Regions from separate parts of the Streptomyces sp. NPDC030183 genome, predicted to be linked through region 2. Evidence: riboswitches for the same ligand, from Rfam matches in the RefSeq annotation. Region 2 holds a riboswitch; the other holds the start of a gene.
What was found. A riboswitch is a leader RNA that binds a small molecule or an ion and turns the genes downstream of it on or off. The one in region 2 is predicted to bind S-adenosylmethionine.

Region 1: another riboswitch for S-adenosylmethionine. It lies ahead of ACZ4Z2_RS13625 (aminotransferase class V-fold PLP-dependent enzyme); the one in region 2 lies ahead of thrC (threonine synthase).

The regions. Positions count from the first base shown of each region.
Region 1 is NZ_JBVIBK010000009.1:244,151-251,969, reverse strand. Features, by position in the region: gene ACZ4Z2_RS13655 (C40 family peptidase) at 1-957, opposite strand, end outside; gene ACZ4Z2_RS13650 (NYN domain-containing protein) at 1,218-2,561, opposite strand; gene ACZ4Z2_RS13645 (hypothetical protein) at 2,632-2,871, opposite strand; gene ACZ4Z2_RS13640 (rhomboid family intramembrane serine protease) at 3,063-3,839, shown strand; gene ACZ4Z2_RS13635 (Lrp/AsnC family transcriptional regulator) at 3,836-4,117, shown strand; gene ACZ4Z2_RS13630 (hypothetical protein) at 4,243-4,650, opposite strand; gene ACZ4Z2_RS13625 (aminotransferase class V-fold PLP-dependent enzyme) at 4,760-6,130, opposite strand; SAM riboswitch class IV at 6,288-6,404, opposite strand; gene trpD (anthranilate phosphoribosyltransferase) at 6,696-7,760, opposite strand.
Region 2 is NZ_JBVIBK010000019.1:115,881-123,699, reverse strand. Features, by position in the region: gene groL (chaperonin GroEL) at 1-1,420, opposite strand, end outside; gene ACZ4Z2_RS23450 (cold-shock protein) at 1,792-1,995, opposite strand; gene ACZ4Z2_RS23445 (MoaD/ThiS family protein) at 2,459-2,734, opposite strand; gene thrC (threonine synthase) at 2,789-4,090, opposite strand; SAM riboswitch class I at 4,109-4,252, opposite strand; gene ACZ4Z2_RS23435 (glucosyl-3-phosphoglycerate synthase) at 4,384-5,328, shown strand; gene ACZ4Z2_RS23430 (alpha,alpha-trehalose-phosphate synthase (UDP-forming)) at 5,538-6,947, shown strand; gene otsB (trehalose-phosphatase) at 7,154-7,819, opposite strand, start outside.

The sequences.
Region 1 (7,819 bases), on a different contig from region 2:
GGCGTGGATGACCGTGTTGTTGCCGGCGTAGAGGCCGACGTGGCCCAGGTTGTTGAAGAACACCAGGTCGCCCGGCATGAGCTGGTCACGGCCGATCTTGGTGCCGTCGTTCTGCTGGGTGTACGTGGTCCGGGAGATCGACACACCGGCCTGGGCGTACGCCCACTGCGTGAGGCCTGAGCAGTCGTAGGAGTTGGGGCCGCTGCCGCCGGAGACGTACGGCTTGCCGAGCTGGGTGTCGGCGGCGGCGAGCGCGGCGGCGGCGCGGTCGGAGGCCGGCACGTCCTTGCCGAGTTCGACGCGTTCGCCGGCGTCGCGGCTGGCGCGCTGCTCGTCCTCGGCGAGGGAGGCCCGCTCCTGGGCGGTGAGGCTGTTGAGGAGCTTCTGCGCCGCGGCGAGCTTGCTCTGGTATTCCTTCTTCTTCTTGCCCAGGGTCTCGCGGGTCTCGGCGAGGTCCTCGAGCTTCTCGGCCGCCTCCTGGCGCTGCTGGGCGAGGGCCCGCTGCTTCTCCTGGATCTTCTTGAGCTGCTCGACCTGCTGGCCGCTCAACTGGTCCAGGGTGGCGGCCTTGTCCAGGTAGTCGTCGGGGTCGGCGGAGAGGAAGAGCTGGATCGAGGAGTCGATGCCGCCCGTGCGGTACTGGGCGCTGGCCGCCTGACCTATGCCCTCGCGCAGCTCGTTGAGCTCCTCCTGGCCGCGGGCGACGTTGTCCTGGATGGTGGAGATCTCCTTCTGGAGCTTCTCCTGCTTCTCCTTGGCCCCGTTGTACTTGTCGGTGGCCCGGCCCGCGTCTTCGTAGAGCGCGTCGACCTTGGCCTTGACCTCTTCCTTGCTCGGCTTGTCGCTGGGGGCGGCGTTGGCCGCCTGCGAGGTCAGTGCCACGGCAGCGGCGGCGGCGGTGGTGAGCACGCTCACTCGCGCACGACTCGGCTGCTTCGGTCGACGGTGGGACGCCACGGTAGGTGAACTCCTTCTTGTGAGCGATCGCCCGAGGGGGACCGGCGGCAACGATCACCCGTCCAGAGGTTTGAGCCCAGACCCTAGTGACCCAACGGTGATCACTTCAAATCCCCCACAGGAAAAATCCCATCCCCCGGGGCACTCTTTACACTCAACACACATGCAGTAATGCTCGATTGACGCTACGTTGCGCAACAGTTCCGTCAAATCGGTCATAGCGCCCGTACGTTGCGGTTGGCGCGGACGTGATCGAAAGGTCAGGAAAGCCGCTTGAGGAGCACCGCCGAGGCCACGGGCCGCGCGCCCGCCTTGGCGACCCCGTCGGCCACCTCGCGGTCGGTGGAGGCGACGATGACCGGCCGCCCCGGCGGTTCGGCGCGCACCAGCTGGCGGATCAACTCGTCGGCGGTGACGCCGGGCTTGGAGAACAGCACCCGCACCCCGCGCGGCGGCGCGAGCAGCACGGGGGCGGCCAGCTCGGCCCCGTCGAAGACGCAGGTGACCTCGGCGCCGGTCTGCGCGGCGAGCTGCGACAGCTGCCCGAGGAGCCGCAACCGCTGCTTCTCCAGCGGCATCTGCGGATAACCGGTCTTGGTGACGTTGTAGCCGTCGACGACGAGGTGGGCCTGCGGGAGCGCCAGCAACTGGTCCAGGATGGCCGGGTCGTTCTCGGACAGCGCGCGGGCGGCGATGTCCTTCGGGGTCATCCGCCCCGGCTCGACCGCGTCGACGGTCTCGGCGGGCCGTACGGACACCGGCGGCAGCGCCAGCTCCCGTCTGAGGCCCTGGGCCGCGTCCAGCACGGTGTCCAGCAGCAGCCGTACGCGCATGTCCTCGACGCTGCGCCCCTCGCGGGCCGCCCGCCGGGTGGCCTCCAGGGCGGCCTCCGCCTCGCCGAGCCGGGCCTTCAGCCGCCGGGTCTCGCTCTCGGCGGCGGACACCTGGGCGTGGCCCTCGGCGCGCAGGGCCTCCATCTCGGCGTGCAGCTTGCGCAGGGCGGCCTCGCCGCGCTTGACGTCGCTGAGGGCGGCACGGAGCTTGCGGTGCAGGGAGTCGGCGTCCTTCTTGGCCGATTCCAGCTCCTGGCGCAGCCGTTCCGTCTCGGCCCTGGTGTGGTCGCGGGCCTCGGCGAGCTGCTCGCGCAGCCGCTCCAGCTCGGCGCGGCTCTCCTCGTCGGCCCGCTCGGCGTCGGCCCGCTGGGCCTCCTCGCCGGCCGCGGCGACCAGCTTCACCCAGCCCGCGGGGCGCAGGACGTAGGCGGCGGCCGCCACGTCCAGCGGATCGGCGGCCGGCGGCGGGGCGCCCGCGTCCAGGGCGCCGGCCAGCTCCGGGTGGGACTCCCGGAACCGCTCCCCGATCCGCTGTCTGAAAAGCGTGTCGCTCTCGACCGCGGCCGCCATGGCGTTGCCCGCGAACTTCACCCGGCGGTTCGGGGCGAACCGGGCGTACTGCCGGAGCTGTGCGGGCAGTTCGGCGATGGTCAGGCCGCCGAACCCGTCCGACACGATCTGTACGACACGCCGACGCACGCCTTCGGGCAGCGGACGGTCGAGCACCTCAGCGGCGCCGTCGCCCGGCCCCCCGCCTGCGGTCTCCACCATCCGTCACACCCCAATTCCATGCGGGGCCCTCCCCCGCTCCCGACCTCGTCGAGCGGAGGGACCCCCATCGTCAGGAGCCGGCGCCCGGCCTGTCCACGAGTTCCACCTGGTCCACGGCGTTGCACCAGCGGCAGCGGACCGACTCGATGGTCTCACTGACCACCTCGCGCTCCTCGACCTTCGGCTCCCCGGCGAGGTCCAGGTGAACGTACTCGACGACCTTGGACGAGCGGGTCACGTCGAACCGCGTGAGATTGCCGCAGAGGGTGCAGCGCCAGCGGGTCGTGGCCGTCGGCAGGGGAACCGTCATCGTGGCTGCTCTTCCTTCTTCCAGTCTCCGTGATGCGCGCACCGGACTCCCGGTGCGTGTGGCTCGTAACCCTACGGCCTGACCGGTACTCGCCGCCCGTCCGCCCGAGGAGTGGTCGCGGCGGTGACGACGAACCCCCTCGGCGGCGAGGCGGTCTGTGCGGGTGGGTCCCGTTACGTCATGCTCTGCTCATGATCGGCAAGTGGAGCGCACATGTATTCGGGCCCGGGTCCGCCCGGGGGGCGCGGCAGCCGCTCGACCGGACCGTACGGAACGAGTCGGCGCCGGTGACGTACGGGCTGATCGCCGCCTGCTGCCTGGTCTTCCTGATCGGTCCGGCGGCGGGTCTGAACCCCGTGTACGGCGCCGGGGACGAGCTGCTCGCCGCGCAGCGGGCCTACTTCCGCCGCTGGGGTGTCGTCCCGGTCGAGCTCTTCACCGGCGCGCCGCGCGCGGTCCTCACGCCCCTCACGGCCCTCTTCGTGCACGGCAGCTGGCTGCACCTGCTGGGCAACATGCTGTTCCTCTTCGTCTTCGGGGCGATGGTCGAAGAACGCATGGGCCATGTGGAGTTCGCCCTCTTCTACGTGGGCTGCGGGTATCTCGCGCTGGCGGCGTACGCGGTCGCGCACGCCGGGTCGCAGCAGTCGTTGGTGGGCGCGTCCGGGGCGATCTCCGCCGTCCTGGGCGCCTTCCTCTTCCTGTTCCCGAGGGCGGGTGTGACGAGCCTGTTCCCGTTCCTGTTCTTCCTGCCGCTGCGCTTCCCGGCCTGGGTGACGCTGCCGTTCTGGGTGACCCTCCAGTGGCTGGCCGCGCGCCGGGAGACGTCCGGGCCGGGGGTCGCCTACCTGGCACACCTCGTCGGGTTCGCACTGGGGTTCGCCTACGCGTGGGGGCGTTACGGGCGGAGGACTAGAGTGACAGCGAATGCCCCCGCCCCGGCCCCCGAGGGAGAACACCAGCCGTGATCACCGCGATCGTGCTCATCAAGACCAGCGTGGACCGGATCCCGGAGATCGCGGAGTCGATCGCCGCGATCGAGTCGGTGACCGAGGTCTTCTCGGTGACCGGTACGTACGATCTGGTCGCCATGGTCCGGGTCAAGGCCCACGAGGACCTCGCCGAGGTGATCCCCGGGCGCATCAGCAAGATCCCGGGGGTGCAGGGGACGGACACCCACGTGGCGTTCCGGACGTACTCGCAGCACGACCTGGAGGCCGCGTTCGCCATCGGCCTCGACGGCTGACCGGGTCCGGGCGGCGGCCGGACAGACGCCGCGCGGCGGGCCCCCACCGAGGAGGACCCGCCGCGTCGAGCTGCCGAACGGGCTCTACGACCGTCCGGCGATCACCCGGGACTCGTCTCCCGGGGTCACTTCCAGCACCACTTCTTGATCGACTTGTAGGCGCTGATGTCCGGGTCGGTCGACCCGCGCATCCCGGTCTTGCGCACGATCTGACGGTCCCTGCCCCGGCTGTCCTTGCCGTACCACGTCTTGGTGGTCCGGTTCCACGTCGAACGCGGCAGCCGCTTGTTGGTGGGATGGTCGGCGTACGGCGGCACCCACGCGCCCCGGCCGCACTTGTAGTCGGCCACCGCGTTCACCTTGTAATACGTCATGGTGTGCTGGTAGTTCTTGGCGTCCCACAGGCACAACGAGCCCTTCGGCTTGCAGTCGCCCATGGCGGCCTCGGCCGAGTCCGCCTGGATCCCGCCCGCCACCACCATGCCCACCGTCATGGCGGAGGCGATCGCGAGCCCCTTCATCCCACGCTTCATCCGTACTCCCCGTAGTGAGCGGCCGCGAAGACCGACCGCCCACCCACCTTAGGCAGCCCCGCTCACCCTCGAACAGTTGTCCTTTGGGGCAGGGTGGCGACGGGTGACCTCAGGTGGCGGGGACGCAACGCCCGTCCTCGGTGCGGTAGTTCCACCGGGCGCCGTCCCGGACGAGTTCCTTGACCGCGCCCACGAACCGCTCGACGTGCTCGTCGGGCGTGCCCGCGCCGAAGCTCACCCGGATCGCGTTGAGGGACTTCTCCCCCGGCGCGGCCTCGGGGGCGCCGCACTCGCCCTGGGTCCCCGGGTCGCTGCCGAGCAGGGTGCGGACCAGCGGGTGGGCGCAGAAGAGGCCGTCGCGCACGCCGATGCCGTACTCGGCGGAGAGGGCGGCGGCGAAGTGGGAGCTGTTCCAGCCCTCGACGACGAAGGAGATGACCCCGACCCGGGGGGCGTCGTCCCCGAACAGGGAGAGCACCCGGACCTCGGGCACCTCGGCGAGCCCGGCGCGGACGGTGTCGATCAGGTGCCGCTCGCGGGCGACGAGCGTGTCGAACCCGGCCTCGGTGAGGGCCTTGCAGGCGGAGGCGATGGCGTAGGCGCCGATGACGTTGGGCGAGCCGGCCTCGTGGCGGGCGGCGCTCTCGTGCCACTCGACGTCCACTCCCCCGTCCGTACGCCGGGTCACCTTGCGGGAGGCGCCGCCGCCCGCGAGGTAGGGGTCCGCCTCGCGCAGCCAGTCGGCGCGCCCGGCGAGGACGCCGGAGCCGAACGGCGCGTACAGCTTGTGCCCGGAGAAGGCGACCCAGTCGACGTCCAGGTCCCGCACGGACACGGGGTGGTGGGGCGCGAGCTGCGCGGCGTCGAGCACGATCCGCGCGCCGTGCGCGTGCGCCGCGGCGGCCAGCTCGCGCACCGGCCAGATCTCACCGGTGACGTTGGAGGCGCCGGTGACGCAGACCAGCGCGGGACCGTGGGGGTCCCGGTCGGCGAGGGCGCGCTCCAGCGTGGCGACGGCCTCGCCGGGCGTCCGGGGCGCGTCCAGGTACGTCACGCGGGCGTTCCGCCACGGCAGCAGCGAGGCGTGGTGCTCGGTCTCGAAGACGAACACCTGGCAGTCGGCGGGCAGGGCTGCGGCGAGGAGGTTCAGCGAGTCGGTGGTGGACCGGGTGAAGACCACCTGGTCGTGGTCCCGGCAGTCCAGGAACGCGGCGACGGTGCGGCGGGCGTTCTCGAAGAGGTCCGTCGACAGCTGGGACAGGTACCCGGCGCCCCGGTGCACGCTCCCGTAGTACGGCGCGTACGCCGCCACGTCGTCCCAGACCCGCTGGAGCGCGGGGGCGCTGGCGGCGTAGTCGAGCGCGGCGTAGGTGACCTCGCCGCCGGTGACGAGCGGGACGGTGACATCCCGGCCGAGAACGGACAGCGGGGCACAAACGGACTGGTCGGCGGCAAGGGTGGAGACGCTGGGGACAGACATGGGGAACTCCCGTGAGAGGGCATGCCGAAGGAGGGCATGCTGGAGAAGGAAGAAGGGTGCGCGGAGGCGGGGCTCGGCGGCCCTATCGCATTCGCTTGCTCACGGAAGGCTCCCTCGAACGACCAGGACCCCTGGCCCCACGCTGTCGCGTGTGAGGGGTCCGCGCTTGCCGTAGACCTCGCTGCCTACGACCTGGTCTTCACCCGGGGCACCCCGCCACGGACGGAGGGTTGCCGGACAGCCGGCCGGGGCCTTGTGGCTGTCACTCATGACCTGATCAGGAACGTACGCGAAGTGATCGCCGGGCCGCAACTCGTGTCCGGATGGCGGGATCGAGCGCCTCGTCACTCGGGGGTGCGCGGTTCGTGGGCGAGTGCGGGTGGGTGGGGGCCGTTCGCGCAGTTCCCCGCGCCCCTGAAAAGCGACCGGGGCTACGCCCCGTGCTTTTCAGGATGAAGGGCGGGCCGCAGGCCCTCCCCTTAAGGGGCGCGGGGAACTGCGCGACAAGCCACAACGGACCCGCACACGCCAACGCACCCCGCACCGCCCCCACCTGCTGCGACGGCTACCGATTCGTCGCGGTGACCCAGCGGTCGAGTACCTTCCGCGCCGCCCCCGAGTCGATCGACTCCGCGGCCCGTTCCATCCCGGCCCGCAGCTGCTCCGCCAGCGGCCCGCCGCCCGGGTCCAGGGCCACCAGCGCCGCCGCCGAGTTCAGCAGTACCGCGTCCCGCACCGGCCCGGTCTCCCCGGCCAGCAGGCGTCGTGCGACATCCGCGTTGTAGGACGCGTCGGCCCCCCGCAGCGCGGACACCGGCACCAACTCAAGGCCCACGTCGCGCGGGTCGAACGCCTCCTCCGTCACCTTGCCGTCGCGCACGACCCACACCCGCGACGTCGCCGTGGTCGTCAGCTCGTCCAGCCCGTCGTCGCCGCGGAACACCAGCGAGGAGTTGCCCCGCTCCGCGAAGACACCCGCCATGATGGGCGCCATCCGCGGATCGGCCACGCCGACCGCCTGGGCCCGCACCTTCGCCGGGTTCGCCAGCGGCCCCAGCGCGTTGAACACCGTACGGATGCCCAACTGCCCGCGCGCCGCGGCCACATGGCGCAGCGCCGGGTGGAACTTGACCGCGAAGCAGAAGGTGATGCCCGCCTCCTCGGCGACCTCCGCCACCCGCTGCGGCGTCAGCTCCAGATTGACGCCGAGCTTCTCCAGCACGTCGGACGCGCCCGAGGCCGAGGACGCGGCCCGGTTGCCGTGCTTGACGACCTTGGCGCCCGTACCGGCTACCACGATCGACGACATCGTGGAGATGTTGACCGTCTTGGCGCCGTCTCCGCCCGTGCCGACGATGTCGACGGTCCGCCCCGACACCTCGATCACGTTGGCATGCTCGTACAGCGCCCGCACCAGCCCGGTGATCTCGTCGACGGTCTCGCCCTTGGCCCGCAGCGCCACCACGAACCCGGCGATCTGCGCGTCCGTCGCCTCGCCGCGCATGATCTGGTCCATCGCCCAGAACGTGGCGCCGGCGTCCTGGTCCTGTCCGGACAGCAGCGCGTTCAGCACCTGGGGCCAGGAACGGCCCGCCGCGGTGTCGCCTCCAGCGGGGGTCACAGCGCTCATCAGCCGCTCCTGGTGGTCGTAGCCGCGGGGCGGTCACCGCCCGCGGACGCGAGGTAATC
Region 2 (7,819 bases):
CGTGGCCGACCTGAAGGTTGCGGACCTTCTCCACGACGACGCCACCCTCGAGGCCGCCGTTGACGGCGATCTGCTTGAGCGGGGCCTCCAGGGCGAGCTTCACGGCGTTGGCGCCGGTCGCCTCGTCACCCTCCAGCTCCAGCTTCTCGAAGACCTGGGAGGCCTGGAGCAGGGCCACGCCACCACCGGCGACGATGCCCTCCTCGACGGCCGCCTTCGCGTTGCGGACGGCGTCCTCGATGCGGTGCTTGCGCTCCTTGAGCTCGACCTCGGTCGCGGCACCGGCCTTGATGACGGCCACGCCGCCCGCGAGCTTCGCCAGACGCTCCTGGAGCTTCTCGCGGTCGTAGTCGGAGTCGCTGTTCTCGATCTCGGCGCGGATCTGGTTGACCCGGCCCTGCACCTGCTCGGAGGAGCCGGCGCCGTCGACGACGGTGGTCTCGTCCTTGGTGATGACGACCTTGCGGGCACGGCCCAGGAGGTCCAGGGAGGTGTTCTCCAGCTTGAGACCGACCTCCTCGGAGATGACCTCGCCGCCGGTGAGGATGGCGATGTCGTTCAGCATCGCCTTGCGGCGGTCACCGAAGCCCGGGGCCTTGACGGCGACGGACTTGAAGGTGCCGCGGATCTTGTTGACGACCAGGGTCGACAGGGCCTCGCCCTCGACGTCCTCGGCGATGATCAGCAGCGGCTTGCCCGACTGCATGACCTTCTCCAGGAGCGGGAGCAGGTCCTTGACGTTGGAGATCTTGGAGTTGGCGATGAGGATGTAGGGGTCCTCGAGCACCGCCTCCATGCGCTCCATGTCGGTGGCGAAGTACGCCGAGATGTAGCCCTTGTCGAAGCGCATACCCTCGGTGAGCTCCAGCTCCAGACCGAAGGTCTGGGACTCCTCGACGGTGATGACGCCTTCCTTGCCGACCTTGTCCATGGCCTCGGCGATCAGCTCGCCGATCTGGGTGTCGGCGGCGGAGATGGAGGCCGTGGAGGCGATCTGCTCCTTGGTCTCGACCTCCTTGGCCTGGTCGAGCAGCGCACCGGAGACGGCCTCGACGGCCTTCTCGATACCGCGCTTCAGGGCCATCGGGTTGGCACCGGCGGCGACGTTGCGCAGACCCTCGCGGACGAGCGCCTGGGCGAGAACGGTCGCGGTGGTCGTACCGTCGCCGGCGACGTCGTCCGTCTTCTTGGCGACTTCCTTGACCAGCTCGGCGCCGATCTTCTCGTACGGGTCCTCGAGCTCGATCTCCTTGGCGATGGAGACACCATCGTTGGTGATCGTGGGGGCGCCCCACTTCTTCTCGAGGACGACGTTCCGGCCCTTGGGGCCGAGCGTCACCTTGACGGCGTCCGCGAGCTGGTTCATGCCGCGCTCGAGGCCGCGCCGCGCCTCCTCGTCGAACGCGATGATCTTGGCCATGTGAAGTGGTCCCTCCAGGACTGGGGGTGATTCCTTCGGACCGCGCCCGCGCCCGCGACGGACGGCTCGCCTGCCTCGTGGTTCCTTGCCCCACCTGGCCTGCGGGCCTCACCGACCCGGTCCTTCGTTGTCACTCTCACCTTCAGAGTGCTAACGCCAATGATTAGCACTCGGCATGGTCGAGTGCAAGCGCCTCCGGATGATCCGCAGGTGAACGCGCCCCCACGCGCCCGGTCGGCGCCCCCCTCCACGGCCACCGACGGGCGTGCCCGGCGACTGGCCCCGGGCACGCGGAAGGGTCCGCACCCCGAGTACGGGGCGCGGACCCTCCGAGAAGAACGAAGAACGTCGCTGCTTACCGGCGCGTTGCTTCAGCCTGCGAGACGGACCATGTCCGCCTGCGGACCCTTCTGACCCTGCGAGATCTCGAACTCGACCCGCTGGCCCTCTTCCAGGGTGCGGTAACCGTCCATCTGGATCGCGCTGTAGTGGACGAATACATCCGCACCACCGTCGACCGCGATGAAGCCGTACCCCTTCTCCGCGTTGAACCACTTGACGGTGCCCTGAGCCATGCCTAACTCCCCTATTACTGGCCCTTGCACAGATCCACACTTCGCGGATCCGGGTCAGACCTCACCCCCCAACGGTTGGGGGTGTGCGCCGGAACGCGTCGACCGCGGCTGAATGTATCTGCCCAACTGCCGTCTGCAACAGGGCAATCGGACGAGAAAATCTGGACAGGCCCGGTCGGGAATGTACGAACAATTCCCCTGAATTCAGGGCAAGTCGGGCCCCGCAAAAGGCGCGAAACACGCAAAAGCCATACAGACTTTGGCTACTTCATATAGGGCGTGCGGCGCGATTGGATATGCGCCCGGCATGAATTCACAACGGCGGTCGGGCCGGGTTCCCCAACTGTACCGTGCTCAACCATAGAGAATTGCCCCCTCCGCTTCTCTCGCGGAGGGGGCAATTCGATGAACAATCCGTAATCGAGGTTACCGACGGTTACTACCGGCGGGTACGGAACGGTGGTCAGCCGCCGGCGACGGCCGGGATGATCGACACGCCCGCCCCGTCCGGCGTGGCCGTCTCCAGACCCTGCTCGAACCGCACGTCGTCGTCGTTCACGTAGACGTTCACGAACCGGCGCAGCTTCCCCTGGTCGTCGAGGACGCGCGCGGCGATCCCGGTGTGGTTCTTCTCCAGGTCCGCGATGACCTCGGCGAGGGTGGCGCCCTCGGCCCGCACCTCGGCCTGACCGCCGGTGTAGGTGCGAAGGATGGTGGGGATGCGAACGCTGACGCTCATGACTGATGACCTCCGGATGTGTGCGGCAGAGCTGAGGAACGCGGGGCTGGACGGTTACGCGAGCCCGGCCTCGCGGAACGAGTCGAGGTTGGGGCGGATGGTCGCGGTCAGCCCCGTCCCGGCCACCGCGTCCAGCGTCTTGAGACCGTCACCGGTGTTGAGCACGACGGTGGTCAGCGCCGGGTCCAGCAGCCCGTTCTCGATCAGCTTCTTCGTGACGCCGACGGTCACACCGCCGGCGGTCTCCGCGAAGATCCCCTCGGTCCGCGCGAGCAGCTTGATCGCGTCGACGATCTGCTCGTCGGTCACGTCCTCCACGGCTCCGCCGGTGCGCCGGGCGATGTCGAGGACGTACGGCCCGTCCGCCGGGTTGCCGATGGCCAGCGACTTGGCGATCGTGTCGGGCTTCTGCGGCCGGACCACGTCATGGCCCGCCTTGTAGGCGACGGACACCGGCGAGCAGCCCTCGGCCTGCGCGCCGAAGATCTTGTACGGCTTGTCCTCGACGAGCCCGAGCTTGATCAGCTCCTGGAGCCCCTTGTCGATCTTCGTGAGCTGCGAGCCGGAGGCGATCGGCACGACCAGCTGGTCCGGCAGCTTCCAGCCGAGCTGCTCGCAGATCTCGTACGCGAGAGTCTTGGAGCCCTCGGCGTAGTACGGCCGCAGGTTGACGTTCACGAAGCCCCAGCCCTCGCCGGCCGGGTCGCCGATCAGCTCGGAGCAGAAGCGGTTCACGTCGTCGTAGTTGCCCTCGATGCCGACCAGCTCACCGCCGTAGACGGCGGCCATGACGACCTTGCCCTGCTCCAGGTCGTGCGGGATGAACACGCAGGAGCGGAAGCCGGCGCGGGCCGCGGCGGCGCCCACGGCGCCGGCCAGGTTGCCGGTGGAGGAGCAGGACAGGGTGGTGAAGCCGAAGGCGCGCGCGGCCTCCAGGGCCTGGGCGACGACGCGGTCCTTGAAGGAGTGCGTCGGGTTGCCGGAGTCGTCCTTGATGTAGAGGCCGCCGGTGACGCCCAGCTCACGGGCGAGGTTGTCGGCCTTGACGAGGTGGGTCCAGCCGGGGTTCAGGTTCGGCTTGGTCGCCACGTCGGCGGGGACGGGCAGCAGGGGCGCGTACCGCCAGATGTTCGCGGGGCCGGCCTCGATCCGCTTGCGCAGCTCCTCCGTGTCGTAGGCGGAGTAGTCGTACGCGATCTCCAGCGGGCCGAAACACTCCTCGCAGGCGAAGACCGGTCCGAGGGGGACGCGGTGACCGCACTCGCGACAGCTCAGGGCGGCGGCGGGGCCGAGGTCGACGCTCTGGGCGGCACCGTCGGTGGTCGTGAATTCGGTGGCAACAGTCTGCGCAGCCATGTGAGGCGAGGCCCTTTCTCCTCATCTTCCTCACGACGCATCTCGTCGTGAGACGGATTTGGCACCTTCCCTAGCCGGACCTCGCCACGGCGACGTGACAAGACAGCTGGAGGGTTGCCGGGGCTTCATCGGGCCGTATCCCTCTGCCCCTCTGGATGAGCGGTATTTGGTTGTATACGCACACGAGCACCGACATGCGATGGTCATCAGCGTTGTTCAAGACTGTAACCGAAGGCCAGGACAGTTGAGAGAGCCGTCCGAACCGCGAGATGAACGCAGAGGAGCCGCGCACTGTGCTGAAGGAAGTCGAGCGCTGGCTGAGCACCCGCTCCTGGTCCGTGACCGATCGCCCGCTCCACAAGATCCTCGCCGCGAAACGGGCCTCGGGCCAGACCGTCAGTGTCGTCCTGCCCGCGCTGAACGAGGAGGAGACGGTCGGCGACATCGTCGCCGTCATCCGCCATGACCTCATGGAACAGGTCCCGCTCGTCGACGAGGTCGTCGTCGTCGACTCCGGGTCGACCGACCGCACCTCCGAGGTCGCGGCGGCGGCCGGGGCGCGGGTCGTGCACCGCGACGACATCCTGCCGCGCCTGCCCGCCGTGCCCGGCAAGGGCGAGGTGCTGTGGCGGTCGCTGCTGGTCACGACCGGTGACATCGTCTGCTTCATCGACGCGGACCTCAAGGAGTTCTCGTCCGACTTCGTCTCCGGGATCGTCGGCCCGCTGCTCACCGACCCCGGCGTCGACCTGGTCAAGGCCATGTACGACCGCCCGCTCGGCACGGCCGCCGGCCAGGGCGGCCGGGTGACCGAACTCATGGCCCGCCCCCTGCTCAACATGCACTGGCCCCAGCTGGCGGGCTTCGTCCAGCCGCTGGGCGGCGAGTACGCGGCCCGCCGCTCCCTCCTGGAACGGCTCCCGTTCCCCGTCGGCTACGGCATCGAACTGGGCATGCTCGTCGACGCGCTCCACCTCGTCGGCCTCGACGCGCTGGCCCAGGTCGACGTGGGCGTCCGCAAACACCGCCACCAGGACGGGCAGGCCCTGGGCCGCATGTCCGCGGCGATCTACCGCACGGCCCAGCTCCGCCTGGCCCGCGGCCACCTGATCCGCCCCGTCCTGACCCAGTTCGAACGCGGCGCGGAAGGGTTCGAGCCGCGCACGTACTCGGTGGATGTGGAGGAACGACCGCCGATGGCGGAGATAGCGGAGTACGTGGAACGGAAGGCGGCGTAGGGGGCGGGGCGCGGGTTCGTCGCCGGGTGCGGGCGCTCATGAAGGGGCGGGCCGCAGGCCCGTTCCCTTCAGGGGCGCGGGGAACTGCGCGAGAAACCACGAACTACCCGCACTCGCCGACGCACAAGTCACCCCCACCCCCCTAGGCGCTCCTGTATACAGCCGAACCGCACGTTTGAGCGGTTCGACCACGGGCTAGGTTGAGCCGTATGGCATCAACGCACGCTGCAGCCCAGGTGCTGGTCGCCTCCAACCGCGGCCCCGTCTCGTACACCCAGGACGACTCCGGTCACCTCACCGCGAAGCGCGGCGGCGGCGGACTCGTATCCGGCCTGTCGGCGATCGGCCCCGACGCCGGCGCCCTCTGGGTCTGCTCCGCCCTCGGCGACGGCGACCGCGAGGCCGTACGCCGCGGGGTCGGCGAGCCCGGCGTACGCATGCTGGACATCCCCGCCGACGTCCACCACGCCGCGTACAACGGCGTCGCCAACTCCGCGCTGTGGTTCGTGCACCACATGCTGTACCAGACCCCTCTGGAGCCCGTCTTCGACGCGGAGTTCCGCGCCCAGTGGGCCGCGTACGAGACGTACAACCGCTCCTTCGCCCAGGCGCTGGCGCAGGAGGCGGCGGACGGCGCGGCCGTGCTGGTGCAGGACTACCACCTGACGCTCGTGCCGAGGATGCTGCGCGAGCTGCGCCCCGACCTCAGGATCGGCCACTTCTCGCACACCCCGTGGGCGCCCGTGGACTACTTCCGGCTGCTGCCCGACGACATCGCCGCGAAGGTGCTGAACGGCATCCTCGGCGCCGACCGGGCAGCGTTCCTGACCCGCCGCTGGGCGGACGCGTTCACCGCGTGCTGCCACGCCGTACTGGGCCCCGACGCCACCTCCGGCACCCGGATCGGTGTGCACGGCCTCGGCACCGACGCGGACTTCCTGCGGGCCCGCGCGCACGAGGCGGACGTCGACGAGCGGATCGTCGCGCTGCGGGAGGAGATCGGCACGGCCCCCGACGGCACGCCGCGCCGCACGATCGTCCGCGTCGACCGCACGGAACTGTCCAAGAACATCGTGCGGGGCCTGCTGGCGTACCGGCAGCTCCTCGACGACCGCCCGGAGTGGCGCGAGCGCGTCGTGCACGTGGCCTTCGCGTACCCGTCGCGGCAGGACCTCGCCGTGTACCGGGAGTACACCGCCGAGGTCCAGCGGGTGGCGGCCGAGATCAACGAACGGTACGGGACGCCGGGCTGGACCCCGGTCGTCCTCCACGTCAAGGACGACTTCGCGCGCTCCCTCGCCGCATACCGCCTCGCCGACGTCGCCCTCGTGAACCCCATCCGCGACGGCATGAACCTGGTCGCCAAGGAGGTCCCGCTCATCTCCGACCGTGGCTGCGCGCTGGTGCTGTCGCGGGAGGCGGGGGCGTTCGAGGAACTGGGCGAGGACGCGGTGGTGGTCAACCCGTACGACATCGGGGGCACGGCGGAGGCGCTGCACGAGGCGCTGTCGATGGGGGCGGAGGAGCGGGCGGAACGCGCGAAGCGCCTGACGGCGGCGGCCACCGCTCTGCCGCCTGCCCAGTGGTTCCTGGATCAGCTGGGAGAGCTGCGGGCCTAGGAGCTCGGGCCGGGGGGTGCGTGGGCGGCTGCGGGTGAGCGGGGGCTGATCGCGCAGTTCCCCGCGCCCCTGAAAAGCGACCGGGGCTGCGCCCCGTGCTTTTCATGGGGGAGGGCGGGCCGCAGGCCCGTCCCTCCAGGGGCGCGGGGAACTGCGCGAGAAACCACGACGCCCCCGCCCCCGCCAGAACCACACGCACCCCCGAGCTATGAGGCGCCCGTCGCCCCCACACTCCCGGCGATCCGCGCCAGCAACCGCACCACCCCCTCCGGCCCGTCCACCACCAGATCCGCCCGCTCCGACAGCTCCGTCACCTCCGTGCTGCCGCTGCACACCAGCAGCCCCGGCACGCCCTCACCCCTCAGCTTCTCCACCGCGGCGAACGCGGGCAGGTCGCCGAGGTCGTCACCGGCGTAGAGGACGGCCGTCGCGCCGGACTCCACGACGTGCCGACGCAGCGCGACCCCCTTGTCCATGCCCGGAGGCCGCAGCTCCAGGACCATCCGGCCCGGCTCGACGATGAGCCCGTGGCGGGTGGCGAGGTCCGTCAGGGGCGCGCGCAGCACCTCGAACGTGGCCTGCGGATCAGCCGCGCGCCGGGTGTGGACCGCGACGGCCCGCCCCTTCTCCTCGATCCAGGTGCCCTCCCCCGCCCCGGCCCGCTCCAGCACCGCGGGGAGTTCCGCGCGGACGGCGGTGACTCCGGGGTGCGGCGGCGGCGCGGTGACCGTGTCGGTCGCGGCGTCCCAGCGTTCGGCGCCGTAGTGGCCGAGCACCGTGAGGTGTTCCAGCCCGGGGACGCCGGCGAAGCCTCCGTGGCGGACGGCGACCGCGGCGGGGCGGCCGGTCACCACGGCGACGGAGAGGACGCG